DNA from 3 places in the Shewanella sp. 125m-7 genome. Region 2 is predicted to be linked to each of the others. Evidence: predicted binding sites of a transcription regulator. Region 2 holds the regulator's gene; each other region holds the start of a gene.
What was found. Region 2 encodes sigma-54, which starts transcription at its own class of promoters, with help from an activator protein. Its sites were predicted from a motif close to GTTGGCACGNNNNTNGNNT; they were not measured.

Region 1 (4,785 bases), on a different contig from region 2:
GACATGGTAAGTAGTAAGTCCAGACCTTCACTAACCACATCAACCTTGTGGTCAAGTAAGCTTACTTGCAGTTCTAATTCTGGGTGCCTTGCCATAAATTCAGGCAGAGCAGGAATGATATGCATGGTACCGAAAGACTGAGAAATGCCTACCTTCAATACACCTCGAGTAGCGTCGTTAAGGTTATGCACGCTAGCAACCGCTTGATCTGCATCCCTTAGTAGCGCTTCACCTTGGGTATATAGCAGCTGACCTGCTTCCGTTAAACTCAAACTTCTGGTGGTGCGCTGTATTAACTGAACACCCAGTTTATGTTCCAGATCGGCAACTTGGGTACTAACTTTAGACTTTGATATGCCTAACTTTCTCGCCGCAGAGCTAAAACTGCCCGCTCGAGCCACATGGGTGAAAATTGCGATTGGTTCTAAAAGTTCTAACATGTAAATCGCCTTAAGGTGTTTACGACAGTAATAGTACTTCCATCGCTAAGACATGCTGTTTTAATTTAAAAACAATATCTTAAGTGAATATATGTACGCTAGAGTAGAGTTTTATTATTTAACCAATTATTGGTTTTTATTTTTATTTTTAGAAGTATACCAAAAAATCCCCATAACTCATCAAATATGTAGTTTTGGCTATATACAAAAGGGAAAGCTAATACGAAAGTCTATTAAGGCATTAGAACGGAAAAGCCCCTGCACAAAGGTGGGATGCAGGGGGCGTTGCAAATAGTCAAAGGCAACAGGTTTACTTCATTGTTTTACCAAGCGTATGACTTAGTAATGAGTCCAGTGAAGTAATGTTTACTCGAGCAAAGTGGTATTTGCTGATTCAACTAACGGATAATTAGCAAGTTGAGGAATTTCATTGCGTAATTGCTTTTCAAGTACCACTAAAGACTTGAAATTTTCACATAACTTTTCGCCACGCGCTTCAATGTCATCGGCTTGCTGCTCCATTTGCAGCTCAATCTCTTCACCAATTGAATCCATTTTTACCGAGAACGACTCCATCTTTTGCTCAAATGAATCACCATCACCCGACATCATCTGCGCCCCTAAACTCATCATCATGCTACCTAGTGAATTTTGAACCAGCTCTTCCATCTCCTGTTCAAACTCTTCACCAAACGCATCTTCTAGAGATGACTCTGTCGCACCAAGGTAAAACTTATCTCCATGCTGATACGCTACACTTTCGATGCGCTCTTCAAGCCCTGCCATCATCTCGTCAATCTTAGCCCCTGCGCTGTCACCTAAAAGTGGGGTTAACGCTAAACTTACTGCGCTAGACGCCATTGAAACGGCATCATTTACTAATGCAATAACTTCAGGAACCTGTGAAGACACCTCTGCAGAGTATTGACTAACAAGCGCTTTTTGTTTGTTGTTAAGTGAAACCTGCTTGCCATTAACAAACAGTTTATCCATTTCAATACGATACTTTTCTTCACCGACTTCACTGATAATCAGTTTCTTCGGCTCCACTGTAACGTCGTAGTTAAGAGAAACCTCGCACTCATTAGCCATATCATGGTCACTATGAGCGGCAACGGTTTGTAGGCTAGTTGCCGATAACAATACGGCTGAGATCCCAACAGAAGTAAGTAGTTTTTTCATCGCATCAATCCTTTATCGCTATTGTCTGTATGATTTTATTTTTCAATCTTGACAGAGATAAAGCACAGACCGTGCCAAACAACCTAAAGCTATGTTTTTAAAGGTTATCACTTAAATTTAATAGAGATGACACACGCTGTGAAATAATATATTTGGCCAATTAAACTAACAATTGGCCAAATATTACAAACAGCTGATATTGATACTGATGTCGATATTGATATGGATCATAATGCGAGGGAAATTAAAAAATCGAACGGCCTAAAGTCTGACTCAAGGCTTCTAACGCGGCAGTACCAGTGAATGAATTACCGTTAACATCGAGTTCAGGCGACCACACACGGACAGCTTAGCCACCCTTTGTAACTCCTTAGTGTCAAAGTCCCTTATTCAAATTATTGAGCATTACACATCACCAGACCCACCCCGCAATCACTCTTCAAATCACTCAGTTCATAACTAGATTCTCAAGTTAAATTGTAGATCAATCTTAGTCAAACCTAGTTAACATTGAATCAACTTGAGCGCCCCTAATTTAGGTCGATATCTATCATGATTTCAACGACACCGTTCTGCTCCTGATACTCATCATAGGCCTTGATCATCTCCTTGAGTTTTACCGGATACTTGGAAGCAATATCCACGGCTTCACCGGGATCATCCTTCATGTTGAACAACTGCCAATTGCTTTCCCCGAAAGGAGGAGCAAGTCTTGTCGCTTTCCAATTACCGCTACGTATAGCTCTCAGCCCAATCAGCTCCCAACCTAAAGTATCCAGCTCAGAGCGCACGCTTTGGCTTTCGCCCTTCAAGATAGTGAGCATAGACTTACCCTGGATAGGCAAGGCATCTTTTCCGTTGTATTGTTTGGGGTGGCTAGTACCAGCGATCTTTAAGAAAGTAGGAGCCATATCCTTGACATGTAACAAGGCATCGGAACGCTTGCCTTTGGCTATGTCAGGTCCTGTTACTATGAGTGGTGACCTCGTGCCCCCGTCAGCGATAGTCCCTTTTATAAGACGTAAAGGTGTATTGGCTGTCACAGCCCATTCGAAGCCGATAGCATTACGTGACCCTTTGCGACCGATATTTTCATAACGGTTATCCGAATTCCGGGCTACCCATTCCTCACCGGTATCTGGATAGCTGCCCATACCGGCTCCATTGGCCCCGTTATCCGAAAAGAACAATATATAGGTGTTGTCGTACTGTCCCGTCTTTTTCAGGTATTCGATGAGATGGCCAATCTCCTGGTCCATAAGTTCGACCATTGAGGCATAAACCTCCATCCCTCGGACGGAGTAGGCACGCACTTCCTTCGGTCTCTCCAGCCATGTCGGCACGTGCTGGGGATGCCCTTTAGGTGGGTTGGGGATCTCCCATAGCTTGGTATTCTCCTGAAAAAGCCCCATCTTTGTCTGCCTAGCTAAACGTTGTTTACGGACAGCATCCGGACCCGCATCGTATTTGCCTTTATACTTGTCATTCCATTTGTCAGGTACATGCAAAGGGTCGTGGGGAGCGGTGAATGAAACGTACCCGAAAAAAGGTTTGTTTTTGTCCCTTGTACTGAGGTAATCAATCATTTTATTTACATAGAAGGTTGACGAATAAAAATCATCAGGCGTGTGTGTACGTACACCATCTTCAGCATATACGGGATAATAATTGTTGGACATCCAGGCCTCATCTCCAAAATGGCTGGCACCGCCCTGCATCAGCGCAAATGAGCGCTGAAAACCTCTCTTGTCTGGCCAATGCTCTTCTTCTTCACCAAGGTGCCACTTACCGGCCATAAAGGTTTGGTAACCGGAATCCTTCAGCGTATCAGCCACCGACACGACTCTGTCATTAAGATAGCCTTCATAGCCCGGTTCAGGGTTTTTCCTCTGCTCTTCTGAAAGAAGCTCTGCATTCGTTCCCATACCAGTAAGGTGATGATCTGTCCCTGACATCAGTGATGAACGTGTTGGAGAGCAAGCAGGATTAACGTAGAACTGTGTGAACTGGAGACCACTCTCAGCCATTTTGTCCAACGAGGGCGTAAGGATCTCGGAGCCAAAAGGCCCAATGTCCGACCACCCCATATCATCGGCAACAATAATTAAAATATTCGGCCTTTTATCGACGGAGTCTTTACCTTGCTGACTGTTAAGCTGAATGGAAGACAGAGTGCCATGAGCTGAAGGAGAATTTGTATATAGAGTTGTGAGTAACAATGCACACAAGGTAAAGACTGCTTTTGACAATGTTTGACATCTATTATACATATGGCCTCCTTTTTCAGATATTCATAGTTGAGTATAGGAAGAATAAAGCCCTTTACCCAAAAAGGGGAAATTTGAAAATGAACTGAGCTCAGGGTTATAGGCGTTTAGCAGCCTCATTTTGAGACGACCTCAAGCCCCCCAAGACTGACTCCACTGAGGTACAGGTCAATTATACCAATCAGTATAAGAAGTTGATCTACTCAGAGCGTTTTTTGGCAACTAATTCAAGGCGAATAACTGAAAGAATGGTTGTTCCCTTGCGAAGTTGTTCAACGCAGAAGTAGGCAGGCAAAAACGCTCCAGAATGGCGAGTTTTAGCGGCTCTGATACTGTATTAACGAGCTTAAACGTAGAATAACTATGCTCTTCACTCGCTACCTTGTCTCAGTGCCGCTAAACTCTCGCTGAGCGACCAAATCTTTATACTGATTGGTATTACAACCTTCATCAGCTCAATTATGCTTTAAGTTTCTTGTCAAAACGATGGTTGTCAGACACTTCAAGTTCCAGGGCATGTGAGTTCAGTCGTGACACTGAATTGCTAGAAATGAAGTATTGGTAATGAGCAAGTTAAATGCAGTGAATACTTAAAATTACGTCAAGGAAATTCGCCGGATAATCGACAGTTCTGTCGCTAGAGGACTCGTATATAGAGCATCTACCGCTACTGAATCATTATACATAGACGAGACCACGATGGAGAAAGACGCAACTTACCCGTTCATAGCTAAGAGGTAATGAGTGAAAAGAATCTGTTACACCCTCAAAAAATTAAATAATACCAATTGCATTAAGTATTTGTTCATTCAGTGGGAATCGCTCAAGCATTCCACTTCTGCTTTGCATCGACTCACAAGGGAATAACCATTCTGTCGTCCATGCACCTTGAATTG
Region 2 (4,785 bases):
GTCGAAAAAAAGCGAACAAGAGCTAAATATCGATATGAGTCAGCGACCAGACTATATTATCGATGATCTACGCAGCATCGAATATAACGAGTTAGGGTTAATCAACAGCGAAGTAACCGCTAAACACATGGAACACTTTGATAGCGTCAATATGACCTATTTTACTGAGCCTGTTTATCTGATTTACCCCGATGACGGTCAAGCCCAATGGCGGCTTCAAGGCGCTAAAGGCAGTCTCAATAATATGACCAGTAAGGTAACCTTAGAAAACAATGTTATTATCGACTCTATTAGTCCAGAAGAGCCGATTCAGACCCTAAGCACAAATTATCTTGAGCTTGATCTGAATACCATGATCATGACCTCAGATGAAATGATCCACGTCACTGGCAACGAATTTGTCATTCAAGGCTTAGGCTTATATGCCGACCTGAATGCCCAGAGTGTAAAGCTAGTCAGCCAAGTAGAAGGGATCTACGAAGCTAAGTAACACTCCTATAATTGAACACTTTTACACTCAGCTAAAGCGACAGGCTTTAGCTGAGTAGAAGGACACTATGAAATACAATCAATCTATCCTTGCGGGCCTATTTTGCCTGCTCAGTTTTAGCACTGTCGCTAAAGTCGATGATCTGCAGCAAGAAGTAAAAATCGCCGCTGCAAGCCAAGAGGCTGACATTAAAAACAATCAAGTTATCTTTTTTGGGCCAGTCGAGGTTACTCAGGGGTCAATTAAGATGAATGCTGATGAGCTACGAGTCTTTTCAAAAGAAGATAAGAGCGGCAAAACACTGGTAGCGACAGGTAACCCGGCGACTTACACCCAAATGATGGAAGATGGCCGTCCAGCAACAGCCAGCGCCAAAGAGATCCGTTACGAGCTAGCGACGCGCACACTGACCTTAGTCGGCGAAGCGACACTAGAGCAAGATGGTAGCCAAGTCACGGGTAACCGCATCAAATATAACATCAGTTTACAGCAGCTTATTGCAGAAAGTACCGGTAAGGGCGACGACAGAGTTATCACCATCATTCAGCCTGAAACCTATCAAGAAGAAAAGCCTGAAACGCCAGTTAATAAGCAGGAACAGCAATGAGCCAGATCACCTTAAAAGCGGTCAACCTTGCTAAGAGCTATAAGAATCGCGCCGTTGTGCAAGATGTCAGTTTAACCGTAAAAACAGGACAAATTGTCGGCTTACTTGGCCCGAATGGCGCAGGTAAAACGACCACTTTCTACATGGTTGTTGGCCTAGTACAGAGTGACAAAGGTAAGATCTTTATCGATGATGACGATCTAACACTCGATCCAATGCATTTACGCGCCCGCAAAGGTATCGGCTACTTACCTCAAGAAGCCAGTATTTTTAGAAAATTATCGGTGCGCGACAACATTATGGCTGTTTTGCAAATTCGCGATGATATCAATAACGAGCAACGTGAAGAGCAATTAGAGCATCTGTTAGAAGAGTTTCACATTACCCACATCCGCGACAGCCAAGGTATGGCGCTGTCAGGGGGGGAGCGTCGCCGAGTTGAGATTGCCAGAGCACTCGCGGCCAACCCTAAGTTCATTTTATTAGACGAGCCGTTTGCAGGTGTTGATCCGATCTCAGTTATCGATATTAAAAAAATCATTGAGCAGCTTAAAAGCCGCGGCTTAGGTGTATTAATTACTGACCACAATGTTCGTGAAACATTAGACGTTTGTGAGCATGCCTATATCGTAAGTCACGGAAATCTCATTGCCGAAGGCACGCCTGCTGAAATCTTGGACAACCAACAGGTTCGTGCGGTGTACTTAGGTGAACAATTCAGGCTATAGTTAATTCACAGTATGGAAGCTAATAAACTCAATATGGAATTCTTTCCAATAAAAATCAAACTATTGAGTTTTAGAGCTACCTTCGCCAATTCAGCGAGCTTAAACGTTTAACTACAGTGTAGGGAATAGCGGTACGATGAAAGCGTCACTCCAGCTCAAAATGGGTCAACAGCTCACCATGACTCCACAGTTACAACAGGCGATCCGTCTGTTACAACTGTCTTCTTTAGAGTTACAACAAGAGATCCAACAAGCATTAGATTCTAATCCGTTACTAGAGTTAGATGAAGAGCAATCAGATGGCGACATGGACAACAGTGACGATCCATCTTCAAGTGATTCTAATGACCTAGATCTAGATAGCGCCAGCGTTGAAACCTCCGATGCCATGACTCAAGACTCTATGCCAGATGAACTGCCAATGGACACGACTTGGGATGAAGTCTATACCGTTTCTTCTAATTCAAGCTCAGGCGTGAGTCGTGAAGACGATATGCCATTTCAAGGCGAGACGAGTGAAGGATTATATGAGCATCTCGAGTGGCAAAAAAATCTGACTCCATTTTCAGAGAATGATCTCGCTATCGCCACCGCTATTATCGACGCCATTGATGAGCGCGGTTACTTAACCCAAAGCTGTGATGATATTTTAGAGGCGATGGGCGATCCTGAAACCGAGCTTGATGAAGTCGAAGCCGTTTTAAAACGCATTCAACATTTTGACCCCATTGGCGTTGCAGCGCGTGATCTTAGCGAGTGTTTGCTTATCCAATTAGCCCAGTACGCCGCCGATACTCCGCATATTGATAACGCTAGACTACTGATTAAAGACTATTTAGACCTGATTGCTGGACGTGATTTTAGGCAGTTAATGCGTAAAACTAAGCTCAAAGAGGATGATCTGCGTGATGCTATCACACTGATCCAAACCCTCAACCCGAGACCAGGGCTCGCTATTGCCCGTAGTAAAGACGAATACGTGATTCCAGATGTATCTGTTAGCAAGAAAAAAGGTCGCTGGGTAGTAGAGCTTAATCCTGATTACATGCCTAAAATTAATGTTAACCAACATTATGCCTCTATGGCTCGTAGCACCAAAAATCAGGCCGATGGGCAGTTTATCCGTGGTCATTTGCAAGAAGCTAAATGGTTTATTAAAAGCCTTGAAAGCCGTAACGACACCTTGCTAAAGGTAAGTAACTGTATTGTGAAATTCCAGCAAGGATTTTTTGAATATGGCGAAGAAGCCATGAAGCCTATGGTACTAAACGATATTGCTGAAGCCGTTGAAATGCACGAATCAACCATCTCACGCGTTACCACTCAAAAGTATATGCATACCCCAAGAGGTATTTTTGAACTCAAGTATTTCTTCTCCAGCCACGTAGGAACAGATGATGGGGGGGAGTGTTCATCAACAGCAATTAGAGCATTTATTAAGAAGTTAGTCGCAGCAGAAAACCAAAAGAAACCATTGAGCGATAGCAAAATGGCGCAACTTTTGGCTGAACAAGGGATTAAAGTTGCTAGACGTACGATTGCAAAATATCGAGAAGCAATGCTGATCCCCCCCTCAAACCAACGTAAGAGTTTATAACTCAAAATTAGGCACTTGGAGGATCGATATATGCAAATCAACCTGACAGGACATCACGTCGAAATCACGGATTCATTGCGAGGTTATGTAGAAGAAAAATTTACAAAGCTTGAACGACATTTCGATCAGATCAATAATGTGCACGTTATTTTGAATGTACAGAAAATGCAGCAAATTGCCGAAGCAAAAATCCACCTAAAAAATGGCGAAGTATTTGCGACTTCGGAAAATGCGGATATGTATGCCGCAATCGACTCCCTGATAGATAAACTAGATCGTCAGGTAATTAAACACAAAGAGAAGCTAACTAAACACTAACGATGGAACTAAGTACCGTTCTGCAGCCGGAGTGCACTACCTGCGCCACTCCGAGCAGTAAGAAAAAGGTACTGGAATTAATCAGCGATATTGCCGCTGTCCAGTACCCTACCCTTTCTTCACAAGAGATTTTTGAAAGTCTGTTGGCGAGAGAAAAAATGGGTAGCACGGGTATAGGTAATGGTATAGCGATTCCTCACGGAAGGCTGTCAAATATCGAGCGTCCAGTTGCTGTCTTAGTTAAATGTGAGGTTCCAATTCCATTTGACGCTATAGATAAGCAGCCTGTCGACATTCTATTTGCCTTATTGGTGCCATCAGAACAGTGCGAGCAACATTTAGCTACGCTGTCCTTAATGGCAGAAAAACTCAATGATAAAGCCGTAGTTAAGCTGTTGAGAAAAACCAGTAATGAGTCTGAGTTATACCAAGTCATTACCCAATAATTAACTACTCAGGTCTTTACGTTATTTATTTTGTCGAAACGAAAAATAGATGATTTAAAGGCCTAAGTAATTATTACAGCAATATTATTTATTTTTTTCATCTGCTCAACCTCTTGCTTTCAACTTTAAAAAAGTTACTCTATACACATATGTAACATAGTCACAAACCCCAAACATTTAGTTTAATTTCTATCAGGTAGTCATACGATGAAACTTGTTTTAGTCTCAGGTCGCTCCGGTTCAGGCAAGTCTGTTCTATTAAGAATGCTAGAAGATCTCGGCTATTATTGTGTCGATAATCTGCCACTGCCTATGATGGGAACCTTACTCAAAGAGTTATCAGGCAATACTAAGCTTGTGGCTATCAGTGTGGATATTCGTAACCTGCCTGACAAGAAAGATGAACTGGTTAAGCATCTTACTTTTCTGCCTGATGGGGTCGAGTTACTGAGTTTCTTCCTTAACTCGAGCGATGAAGTATTGCTTAAGCGCTATAACGAGACTCGTCGGCTACACCCTTTATCTCACGATAACATTTCACTTAAAGAAGCTATCGAATTAGAAGGCCGCTTACTCGAGCCGCTCGCGAATATCGTCGA
Region 3 (4,785 bases), on a different contig from region 2:
CCGATGCCTCAAGGGCGATCCTCGATGGCCATATCGTATTGTCTCGAAGCTTAGCCGACTCAGGGCACTATCCTGCTATCGATATCGAAGCATCAATTAGTCGTGTTGCGCCTATGGTGATAAGCCCTGAACATCTAGAGGCCATGCGTAAAGTTAAACAGGTATATTCACTTTACCAGCAAAATAAAGACCTGATCTCCATTGGCGCTTACAGTCAAGGAAGCGATCCTCGCATCGATAACGCGATTCGCTTGCAGCCTGCGATGAACGCTTTTTTAAGGCAAACCATGAAGGACTCGATAACGTTCGACAGTAGCACCTTGATGCTAAGCCAATTGGGGGCGCAATGTCAGGTGTAACTCGCTATTTGCTGCAGGATGAAACACGCTTAGGTAGTTGTTATTATGGCTAAACCCGATCCGCTACACATGGTGCTTAAGCTGACAAAAGATGCGGAGGAGCAAGCTTCACTGCAGCTTCGTTCGGCGCAGCTTGAGTTACAAAGACGTCAAAACCAACTGCAAGCGCTGCAAAATTATCGTCTCGATTATATGAAACAGATGGAGCAACAGCAGGGACAAAGCATTAGCGCGAGTCACTATCATCAGTTTCATCAGTTTGTACGCCAAGTTGACGCCGCCATCGTGCAGCAGGTCAATACGGTAAAAGAGGCTGATAATCAAAGGCAACACCGGCAGATGAACTGGCAAGAAAGGCAGCAAAAGCGTAAAGCTGTTGAGCTGTTACTCGCCAATAAAGCCGACAAAGCCAAGCTTGCGGAGTTGCGCAGCGAACAAAAAATGGTGGACGAATTCGCCTCACAACAGTTCTATCGTAAGCGGCAACGCTAAGCTGCTCATTTCACTGCCCCATACAGGAAAAGTAATTCTAAATATCGGCTTATCGTCGCTGTTAGTTTCCGTTTTTGGATGATAAAGCTCTTTTAAGACTTGCTTTAACGACTGCAGTTCTCGGCGCTTATAAAGATTAAGTGATGTTTAGTTTTGGCATTATTTTTGCTTTCTATTGTATTGACTGTCCAAGTTAAGCCGATATTTTGACATTTTCCTGATAAATCGGTTTGATGAGTTAATGCTGATGGAGATGCAATGCAGCAAATGAACAATGTTTTACTCAGTAGCCCTGAACCCAGTAGTAAGGCTGCTGATAACCACAGCAAGCTTGCACAGCCTAAGATAAATTCTGAGGGTGATAGCTTTGCTGCTGCACTGGAAAAAGCAGCTTTGCAGCGACAGGAAAGGCTTGAACAAGCAGCCTCTAAATCTGCTTCCGAGCCCAAAAATCCAGGCTCAAATACAACGAATAAAGCGCTAAATACACAGTCAACAGCCGAAAAAGAGCTTGCCGCTGCGGACAAGGCAGTAAATCAAGCTAATACAGAAGGCAAGCTTGAAGCCGCTGACGATGTTAGCCAAGTGTTTGCTCAGATAAATCTTGCAAATAATTTTGGCAGTGACAATCAGCTTGCCGCCAACGGCGAAGATTTGCCGTTAGAGTCAGCGATACAAGCGTCAGAGATTCAAGAGTCAGAGATTCAAGCGACTGACGCGAGTCAACTTGACGCCAGTGAATTATCTGCTGAAGCCTTGATGGCCTTGAGCCAACAATCAGGCTTGTCAGAGCAAGAGCTAAGTATGCTTTCTACTGCTGAATTAAAAAATCTATTGCAGCAAAGCCAAATGCTTGATGCTAATGGTGAATTAAAAGCTGAATTTGCAGCCGTTCATGTTAACGCTGGCACCGCGAACAATTTAGTGAACAAGGATCTTGATAGTTCTTCTACTAACAAGAGCGGAGTGACAGATAACCCCCTCCAAGCGAATGCCATTATTGATCCTAAGGCGAATGAGACTCGTGATATTTTTGGTAAAGAGCTTAGTGGCATATCTCAGAGTTCAGATGCTCAGCAGCTTAAGTCGACTAAAAATACAGATGAGAATCTGCAACTAAACGCTAATCAACAGGCTTCGACCGAGCAGCTTAAATCTGCAGAGCTATCTGTGCGAATGCTATCGTCTCAAGCGGGGCTGGAGTCGAGCTTAACGAACGTTGACTCTAACCTTGACGGCACAACAGAGCCTAAGGCGTTTACCGGATTGCAAGCTCAGGCATTACAGCAGCAATCAGGCCTTACTCGTCAAGAGCTGCCTCAGTTTCAACTCGCCTTGAAGCAAGTTGGTGAGCAGACGCCGTCGATGCAGCAGATGATCCAACGCTTTTCTCCAATGATGAATCAGCAATTGATCACTATGGTCAGTAACGGCGTGCAGCATGCTGAAATTCGTTTAGATCCGCCAGAACTGGGTCAAATGATGGTACGTATTCAAGTGCAAGGTGACACGACTCAAGTGCAGTTTCACGTGAGTCAGCATCAAACTCGAGAGCTTGTCGAGCAAGCCATGCCAAGATTACGCGAAATGTTGGCAGAACAAGGCATGCAGTTAACTGATGGTCAAGTATCGCAAGGTGGTCGGAATGCCGACGGTGAGCAGGGGAATGGCCACGGTAGTGCTCATGGCGCGGTTGAAACGGATGATATTTCAGCAGAAGAGTTGCATACAAGGTCAAATCTATCAACAAGTTCGGCTTCAGGTATAGATTATTATGCGTAAGCAGGTACTCTATAGCGGCTTAGGAATATAGATAAAGAGTGATGACCTCGCTCTGCACTCCAGTTAGGGAAGAAAAATGGCAGAAGAAGCAACATTAGAGCTAGAAGATAGCGCCGCACCACAAAGTAAAAAGAAACTTATTTTATTCGGTGCGATCGCTGTGGTGCTTATTAGCGTCATAGCGATCACGGCGTGGATGTTATTGCGCTCAGATGATGTTGCAGAGGTTGCCAGTGCGGGTGAAACTGTTACAGCAGAATCCGCATTACGTTCTGGTGAAGCTTTTTACGCAGCCATGCCGAGACCATTTTTGTTTAATTTGCCAGATAACGGCCGCACTCGTTTAGTTGAAATTAAAGTACAGCTAATGGTACGTGGTAACGATGATGACACGCTGATTAAGAAACATATTCCACTAATTGAAGACGCATTACTAACGACATTTAGTGGTGCAGATATCCAGAAGTTAAGCTCTCCTGCAGGCAAAGATGAATTACGTCTGTTGGCACTGAGAAATGTACAAAATACCCTACAACCTGTTACTGGGCGCACAGTGGTAGAAAAGATATTATTTACCGGGTTTGTCATGCAATAAATTGCGTGAAAAAACTGATTATTTTTTATAAGCAAAGGCGATATCGTGAGTGATTTATTAAGCCAAGACGAAATTGATGCGCTGCTTCACGGAGTTGATGATGTCGATGACGACATTATTGATGACAATGAGCTTGATGCACGTTCATATGATTTCTCGTCGCAAGACCGAATTGTACGTGGTCGTATGCCAACGCTTGAGATCGTCAATGAGCGTTTTGCTCGCCACTTGCGGATCAGCATGTTCAATATGATGCGCCGTGCGGCTGAAGTGTCGATTAACGGCGTGCAAATGCTTAAGTTTGGTGAGTATGTACATACCTTGTTCGTACCGACCAGCTTAAACATGGTACGTTTTAGCCCGTTAAAAGGGACGGCGTTAATCACAATGGAAGCCCGCCTAGTCTTTATTTTGGTGGACAACTTCTTTGGTGGTGACGGCCGTTTTCATGCCAAAATTGAAGGCCGTGAATTTACCCCTACCGAGCGTCGTATCGTACAGCTGTTGCTAAAGATTATCTTTGAAGATTATAAAGATGCTTGGGCGCCAGTGATGGATGTTCAGTTTGATTATCTCGATTCTGAAGTCAATCCGGCGATGGCCAATATTGTTAGCCCTACAGAAGTGGTTGTCGTGAGCTCATTTCATATTGAGGTTGACGGCGGTGGTGGTGATTTTCATATCACTATGCCGTACTCCATGATTGAGCCAATTCGAGAATTGCTCGATGCGGGTGTACAAAGTGATACCCAAGATACCGACATGCGTTGGTCGCAGGCATTGCGTGACGAAATCATGGATGTTGACGTGGGGATCGATGCCACGATTGTTGAGCATAAACTGACTTTAAGAGAAGTGTTGGCGTTTAAAGCGGGTGACGTTATTCCGGTTGAACTGCCCGAACACATCATTATGAAGGTCGAAGATCTGCCGACATATCGTTGTAAAATGGGCAGAACCAAAGAAAATTTAGCGCTAAAGATTTGTGAAAAAATACCAAGACCGGAAACGGTTAAAACAGAATTACAGCTGGTGACTCACAAAGGGCGATCACGCGATCGTTCTGATATATAAGGTGAAGAGTAAATGAGTACAGATACAGATGATTGGGCATCAGCCATGGCTGAGCAGGCGATTGAGGAAGCTAAAGCTGTTGAGTTTGATGAATTTAGTAACGATGGTTCGCCATTGAGTGACGATGAAGTCTCTAAACTCGATGCCATTATGGATATCCCCGTCACTATTTCGATGGAAGTCGGTCGTAGTTTTATCAACATTCGTAATTTACTGCAGTTAAACCAAGGCTCGGTAGTGGAGCTTGACAGGATTGCCGGTGAACCACTGGATGTCATGGTCAATGGTACCTTGATTGCCCACGGTGAAGTGGTTGTTGTTAATGACAAGTTTGGTATTCGTTTAACGGACGTTATTAGCCAAACAGAGCGAATTAAAAAGCTAAAATAATAAAAGTAGTAAGGATTTTTAATGAGCTTTAATTTTGTTGTAGCCAGTCTAGTTGGTGTAGAAGCCCAAGCTGATCCTGTCGCTAATGCAGCG

Region 1: the regulator sigma-54 is predicted to act here: its motif matches at 1,683-1,701, upstream of ACVBIL_RS00550 (YggN family protein).
Region 3: the regulator sigma-54 is predicted to act here: its motif matches at 1,004-1,022, upstream of ACVBIL_RS17375 (flagellar hook-length control protein FliK).

What each region holds. Positions count from the first base shown of each region.
Region 1 covers NZ_JBRILQ010000001.1:112,119-116,903, reverse strand. The annotation lists gene ACVBIL_RS00555 (LysR family transcriptional regulator) at 1-440, opposite strand, end outside; gene ACVBIL_RS00550 (YggN family protein) at 807-1,622, opposite strand; gene ACVBIL_RS00545 (glutaminase) at 1,867-1,962, opposite strand; gene ACVBIL_RS00540 (arylsulfatase) at 2,153-3,892, opposite strand.
Region 2 covers NZ_JBRILQ010000006.1:90,073-94,857, reverse strand. The annotation lists gene lptC (LPS export ABC transporter periplasmic protein LptC) at 1-490, shown strand, start outside; gene lptA (lipopolysaccharide transport periplasmic protein LptA) at 558-1,097, shown strand; gene lptB (LPS export ABC transporter ATP-binding protein) at 1,094-1,825, shown strand; gene ACVBIL_RS04500 (RNA polymerase factor sigma-54) at 1,962-3,422, shown strand; gene hpf (ribosome hibernation promoting factor) at 3,453-3,740, shown strand; gene ptsN (PTS IIA-like nitrogen regulatory protein PtsN) at 3,743-4,186, shown strand; gene rapZ (RNase adapter RapZ) at 4,394-4,785, shown strand, end outside.
Region 3 covers NZ_JBRILQ010000045.1:17,904-22,688, reverse strand. The annotation lists gene fliI (flagellar protein export ATPase FliI) at 1-359, shown strand, start outside; gene fliJ (flagellar export protein FliJ) at 405-851, shown strand; gene ACVBIL_RS17375 (flagellar hook-length control protein FliK) at 1,110-2,633, shown strand; gene fliL (flagellar basal body-associated protein FliL) at 2,710-3,228, shown strand; gene fliM (flagellar motor switch protein FliM) at 3,274-4,302, shown strand; gene fliN (flagellar motor switch protein FliN) at 4,315-4,692, shown strand; gene fliO (flagellar biosynthetic protein FliO) at 4,714-4,785, shown strand, end outside.